3 regions of the Streptomyces sp. NPDC051555 genome follow, and region 3 is predicted to be linked to each of the others. Evidence: riboswitches for the same ligand, from Rfam matches in the RefSeq annotation. Region 3 holds a riboswitch; each other region holds the start of a gene.
What was found. A riboswitch is a leader RNA that binds a small molecule or an ion and turns the genes downstream of it on or off. The one in region 3 is predicted to bind cobalamin.
Positions count from the first base shown of each region.

Region 1: linked by a shared signal. The riboswitch ahead of ACIBEA_RS04735 (CoA-acylating methylmalonate-semialdehyde dehydrogenase) and the one ahead of ACIBEA_RS00795 (ribonucleoside triphosphate reductase) in region 3 are both predicted to bind cobalamin.
Region 2: linked by a shared signal. The riboswitch ahead of ACIBEA_RS03945 (prenyltransferase/squalene oxidase repeat-containing protein) and the one ahead of ACIBEA_RS00795 (ribonucleoside triphosphate reductase) in region 3 are both predicted to bind cobalamin.

Region 1 is NZ_JBITDP010000002.1:23,969-30,799, forward strand. It holds gene aceA (isocitrate lyase) at 1-737, opposite strand, end outside; gene ACIBEA_RS04730 (short-chain fatty acyl-CoA regulator family protein) at 1,060-2,466, shown strand; cobalamin riboswitch at 2,604-2,790, shown strand; gene ACIBEA_RS04735 (CoA-acylating methylmalonate-semialdehyde dehydrogenase) at 3,000-4,499, shown strand; gene ACIBEA_RS04740 (acyl-CoA dehydrogenase family protein) at 4,504-5,649, shown strand; gene ACIBEA_RS04745 (enoyl-CoA hydratase/isomerase family protein) at 5,646-6,731, shown strand; gene mmsB (3-hydroxyisobutyrate dehydrogenase) at 6,728-6,831, shown strand, end outside.
Region 2 is NZ_JBITDP010000001.1:934,300-941,130, forward strand. It holds gene ACIBEA_RS03935 (energy-coupling factor transporter transmembrane component T) at 1-507, opposite strand, end outside; gene ACIBEA_RS03940 (hypothetical protein) at 512-1,492, opposite strand; gene ACIBEA_RS03945 (prenyltransferase/squalene oxidase repeat-containing protein) at 1,489-4,287, opposite strand; cobalamin riboswitch at 4,397-4,535, opposite strand; cobalamin riboswitch at 4,653-4,728, shown strand; gene ACIBEA_RS03950 (hypothetical protein) at 4,871-6,283, shown strand; gene ACIBEA_RS03955 (agmatine deiminase family protein) at 6,339-6,831, opposite strand, start outside.
Region 3 is NZ_JBITDP010000001.1:167,123-173,953, forward strand. It holds gene ACIBEA_RS00780 (DUF6585 family protein) at 1-570, opposite strand, end outside; gene ACIBEA_RS00785 (hypothetical protein) at 751-1,074, opposite strand; gene ACIBEA_RS00790 (glycoside hydrolase family 71 protein) at 1,513-3,201, shown strand; cobalamin riboswitch at 3,310-3,493, shown strand; gene ACIBEA_RS00795 (ribonucleoside triphosphate reductase) at 3,522-5,369, shown strand; gene ACIBEA_RS00800 (anaerobic ribonucleoside-triphosphate reductase activating protein) at 5,366-5,965, shown strand; gene ACIBEA_RS00805 (aminotransferase class V-fold PLP-dependent enzyme) at 6,059-6,831, shown strand, end outside.

The DNA of each region.
Region 1 (6,831 bases), on a different contig from region 3:
GTACGGGCGATGATCAGGGTCGGGGTGTCCGCGATGTCGGCGGCCAGGCGGGCCGCGTTCAAGGTGCGCACGTGCTGGGCGGTGGGGACGAGCACCTTGCCGCCGAGGTGGCCGCACTTCTTCTCGGAGGCCAACTGGTCCTCGTAGTGGATGCCCGCCGCGCCCGCCGCGATCATGGCCTTGGTCAGCTCGAAGGCGTTGAGGGGGCCGCCGAAGCCGGCTTCGGCGTCCGCCACGATCGGGGCCAGCCAGTCGGTGGTGTCCGTACCGCCCTCGGCGGTCGCGATCTGGTCGGCGCGCAGCAGGGCGTTGTTGATCCGACGGACCACCTGCGGAACCGAGTTGACCGGGTACAGGCTCTGGTCGGGGTAGGTGTGGCCGGCCTGGTTGGCGTCGGCCGCGACCTGCCAGCCCGACAGGTAGATCGCCTGGAGTCCGGCCCGCACCTGCTGGACGGCCTGGCCGCCGGTGAGGGCGCCCAGGGCGTGGATGTAGTCCTGCTCGTGCAGCTGGCGCCACAACCGCTCGGCGCCGCGCCGGGCCAGGGTGTGCTCCTCGCGGACACTGCCGGAGAGGCGGACGACGTCCTCGGCGGAGTAGGTCCGCTCGATGCCCGCCCAGCGGGGGTCGCCGGCCCACCGCTGCTCCAGTTCCCGGGCCGCCGCCGTCGTCGTTCCCGCCTGAGCCCGAGCCTGAGCCGGAATCTGGTCTTGAGCCTGAGCCTGAGCCTGCTGCATGGCCATGGCCGTCTCCCCTGAGTCACGTCAAAAAGTGGACATGTGAAATGTGCGAATGAGACATCTACGAGTCACCGGGTGACACTCGGTGCACCCTGCACACCGTGCTGCGCGGTCCGCGCTCCGCGCCCGCCGGACGCTTCAGCGGGCTTTCCTGGCCGCAGTCCGACTCTGACAGTGGCACCGAGTGCCATCAACCGTGGCCGCATGCCACGTTCTGCGCATCTTCTTCGCCGTGATTGCCAAGCTTGCGAAGGGTGCACGGTCCGCCTTCGCGCCTACACTCACTTCCCTACTCACTGGTAGGCGGTACGGGGGCACTATGGGCAAGACCTATGCGGGGGCGCGGCTGCGGCGGCTGCGCGAGGAGCGGCGGCTCAGCCAGGCCGAGCTGGCGCGCCGGCTGGAGATCTCCCCCAGCTACCTGAACCAGATGGAGCACGACTCGCGCCCGCTCACGGTGCCCGTGCTGCTCCGGCTCACGGAGGCGTTCGGCGTCGATCCCGGCTTCTTCGCGGAACGGGACGGCGCGCGCACGGTCGCGGACCTGCGCGAGGCCCTGGCCGACGACATCACGGCCGCCCGGGTCTCCGCTTCCGAACTGGCCGAGCTGGTCCAGCGGTTGCCGACCGTCGCAGGGGTCCTGCTCGACCTGGGGCGGCGCAACGTCGCCCTGACGGAGCGGCTCTCGGACGCCGCGGACGGCAGGGCCGGGGGGACCGTCGGTGGACCCCGGGCGCCGCACGAGGAGATCCGCGAGTTCTTCTACCGCCGCCAGAACTACCTCCACGCCACCGATCTCGCGGCCGAGGAGCTGGCGGGCGCGATCGGCATCCGCCCCGGCGGCGTGCTGCCCGCCCTCGCGGACCGGCTGGCCGAACGGCACGGCGTACGCCTGGCCCCGGACGCCGACCGGCTGCACCGCTACGACCCCGCGCGGCGGACCCTGCACCTGTCGCCGCGACTGCTCCCCGGCCAACAGGCGTTCCGCATGGCCACCCAACTCGCGCTCCTCGAACACGGAGCGGGCCTGTCCGCCCTCGCCTCGGAGGACTTCGAGGAGGGCTCGGCCGCCTGGTCGCTGGCCCGCATCGGCATCGCGAACTACTTCGCCGCGGCGCTGGTGCTCCCGTACGGGGCCTTCCACACGGCGGCCGAGGAGGAGCGCTACGACATCGAGAAGCTCACCGTGCACTTCGGCCTGGGCTACGAGACGGTCTGCCACCGCCTCAGCACCCTCCAGCGGCCGCGCCTGCGGGGCGTCCCGTTCTCCTTCGTCCGCGTCGACCGGGCCGGGAACATGTCCAAGCGGCAGTCCGCCACCGGATTCCACTTCTCCCGGGCGGGCGGCACCTGCCCGCTGTGGAACGTCTACGAGGCCTTCGCCGCCCCCGGCCGCATCCACGTCCAGATCGCCGCCATGCCCGACGGCGCGCGCCACCTGTGGACCGCCCGGGCCGTCACCCGGCACCGCGGTGGTTGGGGCGAGCCCGGCAAGACCTTCGCGATCGGCCTCGGGTGCGAGATCCGGCACGCCTCCCGCCTGGTCTACTCCGACGGGCTCGACCTCGCCAACGCCTCGGCCGCCACGCCGATCGGCATGGGCTGTCGCCTCTGCGAACGCCTCGAATGCCCCCAGCGCGCCGCTCCCCCGCTCGGCCGCACGCTCGCGGTCGACGAGAACAGCAGCACCTTCGTGCCCTATCCGGTCGTCGCCGAAGACGATTGAGCCGGGCCGGCCGTCTGCACCTGTCCGGTCCGGTCCGGCCGGCCGGACCGGACAGGTGCGGGCGGCGGAGGTGCAGGGCGGCGAAGGTGGGGGCGGCGAAGGTGGGGGCGGCGAAGGTGGGGTGGACTTACTAGGACGTCCAACTATATGTTCGTGGCACAAGGTCCGCGGTGCAGGGAAGCCGGTGTGAATCCGGCACGGTCCCGCCACTGTGACCGGGGAGTGTGCTGCCCTCCACACGCCACTGACGGCTTCACGTCGGTAGGGCGGACGGCACGCGGTGATCCGGGAGTCAGGTTACCGGCCGCGGAACGTTCCGTGTTGTCCACGAGGATGGAGCAGACACGCATGGCACCGGTCCGTACCCACGACCCTGGTGATCCGGCGGAGCGAGCGGCGACCCCCGCGCTCTAGCTCTTCGGCTGCCCCCGGCAGCCCTGTCCCACGGCACCCCACGCGACGGACCCGACCCGGGTCCGGTTGCCGGTGCGCCGTGCCGTCCCCGGATCCTCACCTGACGAGAGCAGGCTCCCATGGTCCGCGAACTCACCCATTTCATCGGCGGAAAGCACACCACCGGTACGTCCGGCCTCTTCGCCGACGTCCACGACCCCAACACCGGCGCCGTCCAGGCCCGGGTCCCGCTCGCCGGGCGCGCCGACACCGAGGCCGCCATCACCGACGCCGAGGCGGCGCAGCGCGAGTGGGGCGAGTGGAACCCGCAGCGCCGCGCCCGCGTCCTGCTGCGCTTCCTGCAACTCATCGAGGGCGAAAGGGAGTCACTGGCGCGACTGCTGTCGGCCGAACACGGCAAGACCGTCGCCGACGCGCACGGCGACATCCAACGCGGCCTGGAGGTGGTCGAGTTCGCGGCCGGTATCCCCCACCTCCTCAAGGGCGAGTTCACCGACAACGCCGGGACCGGCATCGACGTGCACTCCCTGCGCTCACCGCTCGGCGTCGTCGCGGGCATCACCCCCTTCAACTTCCCCGCGATGATCCCGCTGTGGAAGGCCGCCCCCGCGCTCGCCTGCGGCAACGCCTTCATCCTCAAGCCCTCCGAGCGGGACCCTTCCGTACCCCTGCGCCTCGCCGAACTGTTCCTCGAAGCGGGGCTGCCGCCCGGCGTGTTCAACGTGGTCAACGGTGGCAAGGAGGCGGTCGACACGCTCCTGACGGACCCCCGGGTACAGGCGCTCGGCTTCGTCGGCTCCACGCCGATCGCCGCGCACATCTATGCCACCGCCGCCGCCCACGGCAAGCGCGCCCAGTGCTTCGGCGGCGCCAAGAACCACATGGTCGTGATGCCGGACGCCGATCTCGACCAGGTCATCGACGCCCTGATCGGAGCGGGCTACGGCTCGGCCGGCGAGCGCTGCATGGCCATCGCCGTCGCCGTCCCCGTCGGCGAGGAGACCGCCGACGCGCTGGTCACCCGTCTGAAGGAGCGCATCGCCACCCTGCGGATCGGCCGCTCCGACGACGCCACCGCCGACTTCGGCCCGCTGGTCAGCCGGGACGCGCTGGACCGGGTCCGGCGCTACGTCGACATCGGGGTCAACGAGGGCGCCGAACTCGTCGTCGACGGACGCGGGTTCACCCTGCCCGGGCACGAGAACGGCTTCTTCGCGGGGGCCTCCCTCTTCGACCGCGTTACCCCGCGCATGCGGATCTACCGCGAGGAGATCTTCGGTCCGGTGCTGTGCGTCGCCCGTGCGGCGGACTACGAGGAGGCGCTGCGGCTGCCCACCGAGCACCCGTACGGCAACGGCGTCGCCATCTTCACCCGCGACGGCGACACCGCCCGCGACTTCACCCGCCGCGTCGGCGCGGGCATGGTCGGCGTCAACGTGCCCATCCCCGTCCCCGTCGCTTACCACACCTTCGGCGGCTGGAAGCGGTCCGGCTTCGGCGACCTCAACCAGCACGGCCCCGACTCGATCCGCTTCTACACCCGTACCAAGACCGTCACCTCGCGCTGGCCCTCCGGGGCCAAGGAGGGCGCGAGCTTCACCATCCCGACGATGGGCTGAGCCGGTGACCACCACACTGACCCCCGATCAGCTCGCCCTGGCCGAGGTCACGCTCGACTTCGCGCAGGAGCAGCTCGGTCCGTACGCCGTCGGCTGGGACCAGGACAAGCACTTCCCGGTGGACGTGCTCCGCAAGGCGGCCGACCTCGGACTCGGCGGCGTCTACGTCGGCGAGGCACACGGCGGTTCGGGGCTGAGCCGCGCCGACGGCGTCCTCGTCTTCGAGGCCCTCGCCACCGGGTGCCCCTCCATCGCCGGGTACCTGTCCATCCACAACATGGTCGGCTGGATGATCGACCGCTACGGCGACGCCGTCCAGCGCGACCGGTGGCTCCCCGCGCTGTGCTCGGCCCGGTCCCTCGGCAGCTACTGCCTGACCGAACCGGGCGCCGGGTCGGACGCCGCCGCGCTGCGCACCCGGGCCGAACGGGTGGGCGACGACTACGTCCTGAGCGGGGTCAAGCAGTTCATCTCGGGCGCCGGCGCCGCCGAGGTGTACGTCGTCATGGCGCGCACCGGTGGTGAGGGTTCGGGCGGGATCTCCGCCTTCGTGGTCGAACGCGGCGACCCCGGCCTCTCCTTCGGCCCCAACGAGCGCAAGATGGGCTGGAACGCCCAGCCCACGCGGCAGGTGGTCCTCGACGCCGTCCGCGTTCCCGCCGACCGTCGGCTCGGCGCCGAGGGCGACGGTTTCCGCATCGCCATGAACGGCCTGAACGGCGGCCGCCTGGGCATCGCCGCCTGCTCGCTGGGCGGTGCGCAGAGCGCACTGGACCGCAGCCTGGCGTACCTGGCCGACCGCGAGGCCTTCGGGGCACGGCTGTTGGACGCGCAGGCGCTGCAGTTCCGGCTCGCCGACATGGCCACCGAGCTGGCCGCGGCCCGCGCGCTGGTCCGCCAGGCCGCCGCCTCGCTGGACCAGGGCGACCCGTTGGCCCCGCAACTGTGCGCGATGGCCAAGCGGTTCGCGACCGACACCGGATACTCCGTCGTCGACCGGGCCCTGCAACTGCACGGCGGGTACGGCTACCTCAGCGAGTACGGCATCGAGAAGATCCTCCGCGACCTGCGGGTGCACCAGATCCTGGAAGGAACGAACGAGGTCATGCGCATCATCGTCGCCCGGGGACTCACGGAGGCCCTGCGATGAGCCCCACCGCCGCCGAAGGCGCCGACCACGTCCTCCTGCACACCGAGGGACGGGTCGGGTACGTGACCTTGAACCGCCCCCGGGCGCTGAACGCGCTCACCCACGCCATGGCCCTGCGCATCGACGCGGTACTGACCGCGTGGGAGCACGATCCGGCCGTCGAGGCCGTCGTCCTGCGCGGCGCCGGCGAGCGCGGCCTGTGCGCGGGCGGCGACATCCGTTCCATCCACGCCGACGCCCGCAGCGGCTCCACCGCCTCGGCGGACTTCTGGCGCGACGAGTACCGGCTCAACGCCCGGATCGCCCGCTACCCCAAGCCGTACGTCGCCCTGATGGACGGCATCGTGATGGGCGGCGGCGTCGGGATCTCCGCCCACGGCAGCGTCCGGATCGTCACCGAACGCTCCCGCGTGGCCATGCCCGAGACCGGCATCGGCTTCGTCCCCGACGTCGGGGGCACCTACCTCCTGACGCTGGCGCCCGGCGAGTTGGGCACGCACCTCGCCCTCACGGGCACGCCGGTCGACGCCGCCGACGCACTGCTGTGCGGCCTCGCCGACCACTTCGTACCCGCGGCGCTGCTGCCGCAGCTGTCCGCCGACCTCGCCCACGCCGATGTGCACGAGGTGCTGGAGCGGTACGTCGTGCCCGCGCCCGGCGGCGGGCTCCACGCCCGCCGGGAGTGGATCGACCACTGCTACGCGGCGGACACCGTGGAGGAGATCCTGGACCGGCTCCGCGCCAGCGGCGCACCGGCCGCGAAGGAGGCGGCCGACCTGCTCCTGACGAAGTCGCCCACGGCGCTGAAGGTGACCCTGGCCGCGCTGCGCCGCGCCCGCACGTTGGGCCCGCTGGAACGGGTCCTGGAACAGGAGTACCGGGTCTCCTGCGCGGCTCTGACCTGCCCTGATCTGGTGGAGGGCATCCGCGCTCAGGTGATCGACAAGGACCGCGCGCCGCACTGGAGCCCGGCCTCGCTCGCCGAGGTCGGTGCGGCCGATGTGGCCCGGTTCTTCGCCCCGCTCGGCGAGCGCGAACTGCGCCTCGCCGTGACCGACTCTCCTCAGGAGGTGCCGTGGTGAGCACGACCGTAGCGTTCATCGGGCTCGGGCACATGGGCGGGCCGATGGCCGCCCAGCTGGTCCGGGCGGGACACCGGGTCATCGGATTCGACCTGGTGCC
Region 2 (6,831 bases), 770 kb from region 3:
CACGCGCAGCGCCCGCTTCGGGTTGGCCAGGGTGTTGGCCGCCCCGATGCAGCACAGCATGCAGGCCAGGCGCAGCCCGTCGGTGGCGGCCGAGAGCAGCGCCTCCAGGGAGACGGGGCCGCCGAGTCGGATGCCCGCGTACCAGTCGGGGGTCGGGATGTGGGGGAGGGAGAAGAGGAAGTGGTCGCGGGGGGTGATGCCGGTGGCGAAGACCGCCCGGAAGGTCACGCGGATGGCGACCACGGTCAGCGCCAGGTAGAGGTAGTACTGGAAGCCGCGGGCCCAGGGGGCATCGGTGCGGCGCACGGTGATGACGTAGCCGAGGACGGCCAGGACGAGGAACAGCAGCAGCGGATTGTTGGTGCGGCTGACGGCGGTCGCGAGCGCGAGGGCCCAGATCCACCAGGCGACCGGGTGCAGGGTGCGGGGCAGACGGCGGCCGCCCGCGTCCGGCGCGGAGCCGGCCGCGGGCGGCGCGGCCGCCGCGGTGGTGGTGGTGCGTGCCACGCGGCTACTCCGTACGACGGCGGCGCGCGGCCGCGAACACGGCGGCGCCGGCGATCAGGAGCACCAGCGCCCCGGTGGCGACGGCGGGCAGGTACGAGCCCGCGTCGTGGGCGGCATCGGCGGCGGGCGCCGCCTCGACCACCTGGGGACCCGGCGCCGGGGCGGCCACCGCGGGAGCGCTGGTCGACGGAGTCGCGGTGGGCGTCGGCGGGGCGCTCGCGGCGGGGCCGACCGGCGGCGTCGGGCCGGGCGGCGAGGTCGAGGCCGCCGGGGCGGGCGCCGCCGGGGGCGCCGCGGCCGGGGGCGGGTTCTCCGGTCGGGGGCCGGTGTCGACGTTCGGCGGGAGGGGCGCGGCGGTGCGGGTGTCCTGGGGCGCGGGCCCGCCCGTCGGGGCGGCGTTGTGCGCGCGCAGCTGATCGGGGGTGACGGAGGGCTTGCCCTCGGTGCCCTCGACGTTGGTCGCGCCGAAGATCCACAGGTCCACGCTGCCGGGCTTCGGCTTGTAGAGCATGGCGCCGAGCTGGCTGTACTCCCAGGTGTTCTGACCGGGGCCCGCGTGCCAGTACGACCAGTACGCCGAGGCGGGCGGCGTCAGGACGCAGTCGTCCTGCTGCGGCGTCGGGAACTGCTTGCCGCCCTGGTAGCCGCTGTAGCCGATCCGGCAGATGAAGGCGGGGCCGTCGTGGCCGGTGCCGGTGGTGGCCCAGCCGCCCTGGTTGAGGAGTTCGTAGCCGGTGGTGGGCGTCGTACCGCAGGAGCGGTAGACCGGCCCGCCCCAACGGCTGAAGTCGACGGCGAGGACCGCTCCCGAGCTGGTGGTGCACCGGCCCATCGGCTGCGGTGAGGCCCCGGCCGGGGCCGCGGTGGCGGTCAGGGCCGCCACCGCCAGCCCCAGTGCGGCGGCCGTGCGGGCCGGCGCGCGCGCCGCGCGGGCGAGCGTCGTTCCCGGATCCCGGCGCGTCGTCCATCGCTCCCGGCGCGTCATGCTCCGCTCCCGGTGCGCTCGCGGCGGCGTCCGGCGGCGCGGGTGACCGCCCAGCCGCCGAGGACCAGGAGGAGGGAGGCGACGGCGAGGGCGCCGACCTGGGTGCCGGTGGAGGCGAGGCCGCCCCCGCCCGAGCCGCTGGTCGAGCCCGCGCCGGATGCCGAACCGCCGGCGGAGCCCGCGCCGCCGCTCTCGCCCGGGGTGACGATGACGGGCGAGCCGTTGCCGCCCGAAGGCCGTCCGGACGTGCTGGGAACGGGCTCCGGGGTGGTGCCGTTCAGGTCGCGGGTCAGCAGGCCGAAGGAGATGCCGGTGGCGCCGCCGACCGCCTGGGCCGAAGCGCGGACGTCGGATCCGGCCTGGCCCTCCTTGGCGATCCGGAAGCCGCCGTCGCCGTTCTGCTGCGAGCGCAGGAACTTTCGGGCCTTCGCGATGCGGTCGGTGTACTTCGCCGCGTCCAGGGACATGCCCTGCACGGCGAGTGCCGCGGAGTTGACGGAGTTCCCGGACGCACCGGGGAAGCCGCCGTCGTCCTTCTGCTGGGCGGCCAGCCAGGCGATCGCCTTGTCGACGGCCGTCTGCGAGCCGGCGTCCGGGAGCAGGTCGAGGGCCATGGCGGCCATCGCGGTGGAGTCCACCTCGTCCTGGCTGGGCTCGCCGATGAGGCTGGGCCACGCCCCCGAGGGGCTCTGGAGGCCCTTGAGGAAGGCGACGGGCTCGGCCGCGGCGGCGCCCTCGCCGGCGCGGACCTGGGCGATGACGCCGAGGGACTGGGAGAAGACCGAGGTGGCGTAGGTGTAGTTGCCCTTCGCCGCGCACTGCTGGGGCGTCTCGCTCTTGGCCGGGCAGATCCCCTTGGCGAGCGCGCCGATCAGGTCCTGGCCGCCGAAGTGGCGGGGGTCACGGCCGACGGCCTCGGCGAGGAGGGCCGCCTTGCCGAGGGAGCCGCCGCCCGCGTACGTGGTGCCGATGAGCGTCCAGTCGTTGACGGTGCGGCCCGTGCCGTCCTTGCCGCCCTTGTCGAGGAAGTCGACGATGTTGCGCAGGGTGGTGTTGTCCCGGCCGGTCGCGGCGAGCGCGTAGGCGCCGTCGATGGTCAGGCCGTAGTCGGCGAAGCCGGTGCCCGCGCCGCTCTCGTAGTACCGGCCCTGGACCAGCCGGCTGCGGTCGGCGAGGTACGCCGTGCCCTTGCCCAGGTCCGGGCCGTCACCGGCCGGCGGGGTGGTGGTGGGCGGGGTGGTCGGCGTCGGGTCGGCCGGCTCGGTGGTCAGCAGGACCAGGTCGCTCTTGGCACCCGCGACGGCGGCCGGGGCGGTGGCGAACATCCGGGAGTCGGTGTCGTTCTCGTCGAAGCCGAAACCGCCCGCGGGGAGGAACTGCCGCTTGGAGAGCCAGGAGAGACCGGCGTCCGCGAAGGCGTCGTCGCCGAGGGCGCGCAGCGCCTGGGCGGCCCAGGCGGTGGCGGCCGGGCTGCCGGTGGTCTCGTAGGGGGCCGAGGGCCAAGCACCGGTGGGCAGTTGGGACTTCTTGAGGCTGCCCCGGGCCTGCTGCACGATCGCGCCGTACCCGCCGGCGCGCTGGAGGGCCAAGGTGATCAGGCCGGTGGCGATCGGGTCGCTGTCGCACCAGCCGCCGGAGCGGATGAGGACGCCGCTGAAGCCGCCGTCCTCGCACTGGAGGCCGACCAGCCGGTGCACGGCGGCGGCGGGCGGGGTGACCCCGCCGCCGAGCAGCGCGATGACGGCCATGGCCTGTGCGTCGGACTGGCCGGTCGTGCGGAAGTCGCCCTTGGTGAGACAGCCGTCGACGGGGTCGCCGTCACCGATGTCCCGCGGGCACACGTACGTCAGGAGGTCGCCCAGCAGGTCGTGCCCGCCGAAGGCGCGCGGGTCCTTGCCCGTGGCCTCGGCGACGAGCGCGAGGCGCGCGGCGGCGGTCGCGTCGGGGATCCCGCCCTTGCCCGCCGGGTAGGCGTAGGCATCGGTCTGCGCGGGTGTGGCCAGGAAGTCGGCCGCCTTCTTCGCCGCCGGGCTCTTGCGGTCCGCGGCGGTCAGCGCGAACACGGCTTCCGTGGTGAGGAAGTGGTTCGGGGCCGTCGCCCCGTCGTCGACGACCCGTTCCCCGTCCGTCAGCTTCCCGGTGATCCAGCGCAGGGCGGCCGGTACGTCGACCGCCCCCGCGGGCACGGTGGGCGGAGCCGTGGGCACGGCCGGGTCGGGGGTGACGACACCGCCCGCCCGGACGTCGTCGGGGGAGAAGGCGGGCTTGCCGGAGGTGCCGCCGATGGAGGTGGCGCCGTACACCCAGGCGTCCACGTCGCCGGGCTTCGGGTTCCGGGCCATGGCGCCCAGCGGGCTGTAGGTCCAGTTGCGCTGCCCGGGCGAGGCGATCCAGTAGGACCAGTACGCGGTGGCCTGCGGGGTGACGGTGCAGGGCTCCTTGTCCGGAGTCGGGTACTGCGTACCGGAGTCGAAGGACCCGTTGCCGATGCGGCAGACGAAGGCGGGGCCGTCGTGGACGGTTCCGGTGGTCGTGAACCCGGCGGTGTGCAGCAGCTCGTACCCCGTCGTCGGGGTCGTGTCGCAGCCGCGCCGGACCTTGCCGCCGAAGGGGCCGAAGTCCACCGCCACGATGGCGCCGGTGGTGGCCGTGCACTGCTCGATCGGGTCGGCGTGGGCGACCGGGGGAGGAGTGAGGAAGGCCACTGCCGCACCGAGCGTCAGGAAGGACGCGGTGACGAGCGAGAGGAACCGCCGTCTCGGCCGCGTCCGTTGCGCCTGCTGTTCGGTCCCCACCGCGGCCCTCGTCTCTGCCGGGCGGCTGCGTGCGTGGCGATCCGCCCCCACACGGCCCTCGGGCCACGGGGGAGCTGTTACGACCACGCCGTAGTCCGCGACGGCGCTCTTCGTGCTGTGTTTCGGCCCCAGGCATTCCGACTCGCCCGGGTCGAACCGGGCCTACGGTTGCGGGTCAGCGCCGGAATTCGACCGGCTTCCCCTGGAGCTGAGCAGTTATCAGCCGGAGTGCAACACGGATTGCGTGGAGGCGTCAAGGTGGCCTGCGTCTCAGGCGACGTCCCCACGGCACGGGCCGGTCCGCCCGCGGGCCGGACGGCTGGCGGTGGCTTGATCACTCGGGTAGCGTCCAGGGCTGCCACATGGGGGAACCCGGTGAGAATCCGGGGCTGACGCGCAACGGTGTGGGACGGCGGGGGCCGTTCCGGAGCCCGAATGCCCATACGGCGATGCAGCAACAGGTAGCCGTACCACGCGTTCCGGACGGCGGCTCTCCGGCCCGTGCCCCAGCCGTGTCCCTACGACGGTGACGTGAGGCCCGAGCGGTGAGCGGCCGGCGTCCGCCGATTTCCAGGAGCAGGCCATGTCCCGTCCCCGTACCTCCCGCCGCCTCGCGCTCGCGGTCCCCGCCGCGCTCGGCGCGCTCGTCCTCACCGCGCTGCCCGCCTCGGCGACCTCCTCGCCGGCGCAGATCGCGACCTCCAAGACCAACGGCGTCGCCTACCTCAAGTCCCTCCAGGCGGCGGACGGTTCCTACGCCGGCTCGGGCCTGTCCAACGAGTGGGCCTTCAGCACCTTCGCCGCCACGGGCACCGCGGTCGTCGACGTCTACCCGGGCGGCGACACGACGAAGAACGCGCGCACGGTCTACCGCAACCTGCTGTCGACGTCGGGGTGGCCACAGGCCGCCCCGGTGGTCACCGACTACGAGCGCGGCGCCCTCAACGCCTACGCCGCCGGCATCGACCCGGCCCGGGTCTCCGCCTCGCGCAACCTCGTCGCGAACATCTACTCCTACTGGCAGACGGCGGAGGCCGGTTACTTCGGCCCTTCCGGAAACTTCAACGGCACGGTCTTCGCCGCGCTCTCCCTGCGCGGTGCCAAGGCCCAGAGCGGCGCCGACCGCATCCCGCAGGCGCTGACCGACTCGATGGTCACCCGCATCCGGGCCAACCAGCACGCGGACGGCGGCTGGACGTACCAGAAGGGCGAGGGCAACCCCACCGTCCTCAACTCCGCGAGCGACGTCGACATGACCGGCTCGGCCATGGCCGCGCTCTGCGTCTCCGGCGTCCCGAACACCGACACCGGCGTCGTGAAGGCGAAGAACTTCCTCAAGAGCACGCTCGTTTCCGGCAGCGGTGCCTTCAACTCCCTCTATGGGGTCAACACCAGCTCGAACGGCTGGGGCGTCGCGGGCCTGAACGCCTGCGGATTCAACCCGCAGACCGGAGACTTCCTCACCGGCAGCGGCAAGACCCCCGTGGACTTCCTGATCGCCAACCAGTACAACCCGGCGGGCGGTTTCAAGTACAAGCCCTCCGACACGGCCCCCACCGCCTACGCCTCGATCGACGCGCTGCGCGCCGTCGCGGGCGGCGGCTTCACCACGGCCCCGCCCGTCCCGCTCACCCCCGGGGCCCCGCAGTGGGTGGCCCAGTCCGCCTTCACGGCCGGGACCGCCACCAAGCTGGCGCTCACCGTCGACGACGGCGCGGGCAACCTCAAGGTCTGCTCGGTCGCCTTCACCCCGACCGCGGCGACCACCACCCTCGGCGACGTCCTGACCGCGGCGACCACCGGCGCCACCCCCTCGGGCTGCGTCACGAGCGTGACCCCCGCCTCGGGCACCGGTACGATCACGGCCGTCAACGGCAAGGCCAACAGCGGCGGGAACACCTGGAAGATCAGCGTCGACGGCTCCGCCTTCGCCGGGGCCCTGCGCGAGACGGTCATCAACGTGGGCGACACCATCGCCCTGCGCTGGGGCGCCTGATCCCGTCCCGGGTACGGGCCCCCGCACGCGGGGGCCCGTACCCGGTCGCTCCCGTCTATGCGGCGGGCTTGCCGGGCTGGTCGTGGGTGGAGCAGTGGATGCCGCCGCCGCCCGAGGCGATCGTGTCGATCGAGACCGGTACGACGTCCCGCTGGGGGAAGTGCTCCCGCAGGATCCCCCGGGCACGGTCGTCCGCCTTGGCGTCCCCGAACTTGGGCATGAAGACGGCGTCGTTGGCGACGTAGAAGTTGGCGTAGGTGGAGACGAAGTCGTCGCCCTCGCCCCTGATCCGGTTCAGGTCGGGCTGCGGGAGGTCGACGATCTCGAAGCGCCGGCCGCGGGCGTCCGTCGTCTTCGACAGGACGGACCGGGCCTGGTCGGCGGAGCGCGACCAGGAGTCCGGCGGGGTGCTGGGGTGGGCGCGGTCCAGCAGCACCACGCCCGGAGCGGTGAAGCGCACCAGGCTGTCCACATGGGCGTCGGTGATGTCCTCGCCGCGCACGCCGGCGAGCCAGACCACCTTCTCGACGCCCAGGGTCTGCTTGAGT
Region 3 (6,831 bases):
GTTCTCCACGAAGGCGTCGAAGTCGTCCCAGGTGACCGTGCGGGCGCCCCGGTGGATGCCGGTGGCATCGACCGAGAGCGGCCCGAACTCCATCGCCCGGCCGGAGCGGACCGTCTCCAGGGCGGCGGGCAGCAGGTGCGCCATGATCCGGGGGGACACCTCGGCCATGAGCGCGTCGCCCTCCGCGATGCCGCTGAGCATCACCTCGAAGTCGCCGTCGCCGTCCCGGGAGAAGTGCACCTTCGTGCCGTGCGACCGGGTGGGCTCCACACCGTCCGCGGTGACCTTCAGCGGCGGTTGGTAGAGACCGACCTCGTACGAGGAGACCTCGCTCCAGAGCAGGGCCCGCTGCTTGCGGCCCGCCCGCCCGAGCAGCCCGTTCTCGTACAACTCGACCTCGTCGTACGGTTCGATGTCGATGGTCCACATGCTGTGGCGCCAGATCCACAGGAACGCCGCCCCACCGAGGACCAGGGGCAGGAGCGAGACGACGAGCGGTTTGCCCGCCGCGAGCATGCCCAGACTGACCATCGCGAAGAAGAACACCACCGTGCCCACGCTGAGGTTCACGGACCTGCGCCGGCGCGCCCTGGAGGGTCCGCTGCCCGAACCCGCCGCGAAGGTCCTCTCGTGCCGGCCTAAGGCTGCCGGTACGTCCTGATCACTCATCACATCCCCCTCGATGTACGCCGATCGGCGATCGGGGGACCAGTGTGGAGCCATCCGGCTCACCCCGGGGAGGGAATCGGATCAGAGGCGGTGGACCCGCTCCTGCTCCAGGGCGAGCGGGTAGCGCCCGGCGGCCAGGATCCGCAGCCCCGGAGCGCGGGCGAGGAGGGCCCGGAGCCAGTTCAGGGCCTCGGGAGTGAGTCGGTCGGAGCCGTCCAGGACGAGCAGCATGTCCCGCTCCGCGAGCCACGAGGCGGCGTTGGCCGACCCGCGCGGCAGGTAGGGGATCCCCGGTACGGTGCCCAGCACACCCACCAATTCGCGGACCCCGCAGGCGTATTCGAGGGTGACGACGGCCACCCCGTCGCAGAAGTTCGAGGTCAGGCGCCGTGCCATCTCCCGCACCAGCAGGCTCCGTGGGGCGCCGAACCCTCCCGTCACCGTCAGCACCCGCCCCCGCCGGACGGCGGTGAGCAGCCGGGACAACTCGGCGGAGGTCGCCGGCAGCGTCCCCGTGCACCCCGGTTGCCGTTCCTGTCTCCCGTTCGGATCCCCCATCGGCACGATGCCCCCCATTGCATGCGTGGCCCAGCGCGGCGCCAGGGTTGATTCGAGCCGCGTGCGGTCGATTATGCGCCAGTTGTGCCGTAAGGCCAGGGGAATTTCGCATTCCGTACAGGGTGTTGACCGTCCCCCGGCCGTCGAGACGCTCTGCGTAGTCGGCGTGGTTCCCCTGACGTACGCGACCGGTCCGACCGGAGGGGGAACGGTTGTCCGGATGTCGGGAATCGGCTCTACTGCTGTGCAGCCCCGGACACGGGCACGTTCCGGAAGGGGACCAGGATGAGTGCGCAGCGACAGGGCCGGCCCTTATCGCACCGCCGTCGCCCGGGCCTGCGCGGCGGCCGGATGCTGCTGGCCGCGCTCGTCTCGGGCTTCCTCCTCGTCGGGGTGTTCGCCGCGACGGGCATCGCCTGGGACCCCTTCTCCGCCGGACCCCGCCCGGACCGCTCGGCGCCCGACATCGGCGCGCCCTGGTCCACCGGACCCGGCGACCACGGCCGCTCCCCCGGCGCCCCCGGGAGCGGCGCCCCCGACGCGAGCCCGGACCCCGCCGCGTCGGGGAGCGCGGGCGCCGGCGACGCCGGGGGCGCGGCGGGCGGCGGCGGGCGGCCCGCCGGCGCCCTGCCCTTCGACCTGCCCGACGCCACCGCGCTGCGCGCCGGCAAGAGGCTGGTCTTCGCCCACTACTTCACCCCCTACCCGCTCTCCCTCGACAACGCGAGCGCGGACGGCGACTACTACACCCGCAACTACCTCGCCCCGGCGGGGGAGAGCGGCAAGCACGAGCGCTACGGCGGGCTGCTGCGCGACCGACCGCTGCCCGTAACGCCCCAACAGGGCAACTGGGAGCTGGCCAACCTCCGTCAGGAGGTGCGCACGGCCCGCGCAGCCGGGATCGACGGCTTCACCCTCGACCTGCTCTCCCTCTCCGGCCCCAACTGGGACCGCGCCAACCTCCTGATGGAGGCCGCCCGTTCGGTCGATCCCGACTTCAAGGTCATGCTGATGCCGGACATGACCTCCCTCACGACGGACGACCCGGCCGTGCTCGCGGCCGCGCTCGCCGCGCTCGGCAAGGCGCCCGCCGCGCACCGGCTCGGCGACGGACGGCTGGTCGTCTCCCCGTTCAAGGCGGAGGAGAAGGACGTCGCCTGGTGGACCCGGGTACTGGACCTGCTGAAGTCGAAGCACGGCATCCGCACCGCGTTCGTCCCGCTCTTCCTCGACTTCGGCGCGCACGGCGCGCGGTTCGCGCCCATCAGCTACGGGTTCTCCGAGTGGGGCAGCCGCAGTTACGTCGGCCAGGACGGCGCGGCCGGCGACGTCCGGCGCGCGCACGAGGCGGGCAAGATCTGGATGCAACCGGTCTCCGTCCAGGACGCCCGCCCCAACCAGGGGATCTACGACGAGGCGGGGAACACCGCCACCCTGCGCTCCACCTGGACGCACGCCATCGACGACGGCGCCGACTGGGTGCAGCTGACCACCTGGAACGACTACTCGGAGGGCAGCCAGTTCGCCCCCTCCCTGCACAACGGCCACACCTACCTGGACATCTCCTCCTACTACCTGACCCGGTTCAAGACGGGCGCCTGGCCGGAGATCGTCCGGGACACGCTCTACCTGACCTCGCGCACCCAGTTCGCCGCGGCCGACCCGACCGGGACCCAGTCCCTGGTGATGTCCTTGCGCAAGGGCAGCGCCGCGCCCCGGGACGCGGTGGAGGTGCTCAGCTTCCTGACCGCGCCGGCCACCGTCCGTACCGCGACCGGCGGGGACGCGGACGCCTACGAGGCCCCCGCCGGGGTCCGGTCGCACCTGCTGGAGCTGCGCTCCGGCACCAGCTCCGCCCGCGCGGTCCGCGACGGGGCCACCTCGACCGCGGTCGAGCTGCCGTACCCGGTGGACCGCGAGGTCGCGGTCCAGGACCTCCAGTACTACGGGGCCACCAGCGGTCGCGCGTCGTAGCGGCGCCGGCGCGGGAGAGCGGCCGGCGGGCGGGAGGGACTTTGGGACCCTCTCCCAGGGCGAAGGTCACCCAATATGTAGTGGTCGCACTGGGCGGTCGTATCCATATGTAGTGTTGGCCCTGCCGGTTCGGCGGGGCCACGCTCATGCTCGCTCATGTCCGCCCCGACCGAGGCAACAGGGAACCCGATGCGAATCCGGGACTGCCCCGCAACGGTGAGCGCACGCCCTTCCCCCGACGGGGACGGGGCGCCGCGCGAGTCCGACACCTGCCGGCGAACGAACCACACTTCCGTGCCGAGCCTCGTGGGAGGGCTGCCGTGACTGCTGCCATCGACGCCGTAGAGACCGTGACCGAATACCTGGAACGCCGGGACTGGCGGGTCAACGCCAACGCCAACCAGGGCTACTCGCTCGGCGGGCTGATCCTGAACGCGGCGGGCAAGGTGACGGCGAACTACTGGCTGGAGCGCGTCTACCCGGCCGAGATCGCCGGCGCCCACCGCGAGGGCGACTTCCACATCCACGACCTGGACATGCTCTCCGGCTACTGCGCGGGCTGGTCCCTGCGCACCCTGCTGACCGAGGGGTTCAACGGGGTCCCCGGCCAGATCGACTCCGGCCCGCCCCGGCACCTGTCCTCGGCCGTCGGCCAGATCGTCAACTTCCTCGGCACCCTCCAGAACGAGTGGGCGGGCGCCCAGGCCTTCTCCTCCTTCGACACCTGCCTCGCCCCCTACGTCCGCCTCGACGCGATGACGTACGCCCAGGTCAGGCAGTGCGTCCAGGAGCTGGTGCACAACCTGAACGTGCCCTCGCGCTGGGGCACCCAGACCCCCTTCACCAACCTCACCTTCGACTGGACCTGCCCCGAGGACCTGCGGGAGCAGGTCCCCGTGATCGGCGGCGCCGAGGTGGACTTCACCTACGGCGAGCTCCAGATCGAGATGGACCTGATCAACCGGGCCTACATCGAGGTCATGACGGAGGGGGACGCCACCGGCCGGGTCTTCACCTTCCCGATCCCGACCTACAACATCACCCGGGACTTCCCCTGGGAGAGCGAGAACGCCGAGCGGCTCTTCGCGATGACCGCGAAGTACGGGCTCCCGTACTTCCAGAACTTCATCAACTCCGAGCTGTCCCCGAACATGATCCGCTCCATGTGCTGCCGCCTCCAGCTCGACCTCACCGAACTGCTCAAGCGCGGCAACGGTCTCTTCGGCAGCGCCGAACAGACCGGCTCCCTCGGCGTGGTCACGCTCAACTGCGCCCGCCTCGGCCACGTCCACGCGGGCGACGAGGACGCCCTGATGGCGGCCGTGGACCGGCTGTGCGAGCTGGCCAAGGACAGCCTGGAGCTGAAGCGGATCACCGTCCAGGACCTGATCGACGGCGGGCTGTTCCCTTACACCAAGCGCTACTTGGGCACCCTGCGCAACCACTTCTCGACCATCGGGGTCAACGGGATCAACGAGATGATCCGCAACTTCTCCGGGGACGCGGACGACATCACCACCGAGGCCGGGCACGCGCTGGCCGTCCGCCTGTTGGACCGCGTCCGCGCCCGCATGGTGGAGTTCCAGGAGCGCACCGGGAACCTCTACAACCTGGAGGCCACCCCGGCCGAAGGGACGACGTACCGCTTCGCCAAGGAGGACCGGCGGCGCTACCCCGACATCCTCCAGGCGGGCACGGACGCCAACCCCTACTACACCAACTCCTCGCAACTGCCGGTTGGTTGGACCGACGACCCCTTCGAGGCGCTGGAGCGGCAGGACGAACTCCAGGCCAAGTACACCGGCGGCACGGTCCTGCACCTCTACCTGTCGGAGCGGATCCCCACCGCCGAGGCCTGCCGGTCCCTGGTGCGCCGCTCCCTGGAGCGGTTCCGGCTGCCCTACCTCACGGTCACCCCGACCTTCTCGATCTGCCCCGACCACGGATACCTCGCGGGCGAGCAGCCGAACTGCCCGCGGTGCGGAGCCGATTGCGAGGTGTGGACGCGGGTCATGGGCTACCACCGGCCGGTGTCCTCCTTCAACATCGGCAAGAAGGGCGAGCACGCCGAGCGCGTCCACTTCCGGCACGTCGAGGGAGCGCCCGATGCGGATGCGGATGCGGATGCGGACGCGGGCGCAGGCGCGGGAGCGGGAGCCGGGGCGTGATCCGGATCGGTGGCTGGTCGCGACTGTCCACCTGCGACTGGCCGGGCAAGCTGACCAGCACCGTCTTCTGCCAGGGCTGCCCCTGGCGGTGCGGGTACTGCCACAACCCCGACCTGCTCTCCCCGCTCGCACCCGCCGCCGTGAGCTGGGAGGAGGTGCTGCGCCACCTCGCGCGGCGCACCGGTCTGCTCGACGGCGTGGTCTTCTCCGGTGGCGAACCCCTGCTCCAGCGCGACCTTGCCGAGGCGATCCGGGAGGCCCGCGCGCTGGGCCACCAGGTGGGCCTGCACACCGGCGGGGCCTTCCCGCGCCGCTTCGCCCGGCTGCTCGACGAGGGCCTGTTGGACTGGGTCGGCTTCGATGTGAAGGCCCCGCCCGGCCGCTACGAGCGGGTGACCGGAACCGGTCACGCGGCGGCCTCGGCCGAGGCGAGCCTGCGCCTCCTGCTCGCCTCCGGCGTCCCGCACCAACTGCGCACCACCGTCGATCCGGCGCACCTGGACGCGCGGGCCCTGGCGGATCTCGACGGCTGGTTGGCGGGACTCGGCGCCGGGAGCTCGGTCCGTCAGGTGCTGCGGCCGTCCGCCGTGGCGTAATTGGCCCTACCGGATCATGCGGTCGCCCCCGCATGATCCGTTGGGGCAGCACCACCGCTGCCGCCCGCCGCGCCGCACATCCCGGAGGCACCCGTGACCGAGCCCATCACCCCGTCGGCCTTCCCCGGTGGGGCCGGACTCTTCCGCCTGGACCCGGACATCGCCCACCTCAACCACGGTTCCTTCGGCGCCGTGCCGATACCCGTCCAGGACGCCCACCAGGCCCTGCGCGAGGAGATGCACGCCGACCCCGACACCTTCTTCGTCGGCGTGGGCGACCGGATCGCCGCCGCCCGCGCCAGGATCGCCGCCCACCTCGACCCGGCCGCCGACCCGGAGGGCATGTCCTTCATCTCCAACGCCACCGAGGGCGCCAACCTGGCCCTGGACACCCTGCGGCTCGCCGAAGGCGAGGAGATCCTGGTCACCGACCACGGCTACGGCACCGTCGTCGAGGCCGCCGCCCGCCGCGCCCCGCTGAGCCGCGTCGCCCTCGACCCGCGGCTGCCCGACGAGGACGCCGTCCGCGAAGCCGTCCTGGCCGGCCTCACCCCGCGCACCAAGGTCGCCGTCCTCGACCACATCAGCTCGCCCACCGCCCGGCTCATCGCCTCCCCGCAGCTGCTCGCCAACCTCGCCGAGCGCGGGATCACCACCATCGTCGACGGTGCGCACGCCCTCGGCATGCTCGCCGAGCCGCTCGCCGGACGGGCCGACTTCTGGTTCGGCAACCTGCACAAGTGGGGCTACGCGCCCTCGGGCAGCGCGATCCTCTCGATCGCGGACCCGGCGCACCGGGAGCGGATCCGGCCCCTGGTCCCGTCCTGGGAGGACCACCTGGGCTACCCGCGCGCCCTGGAGGGCCG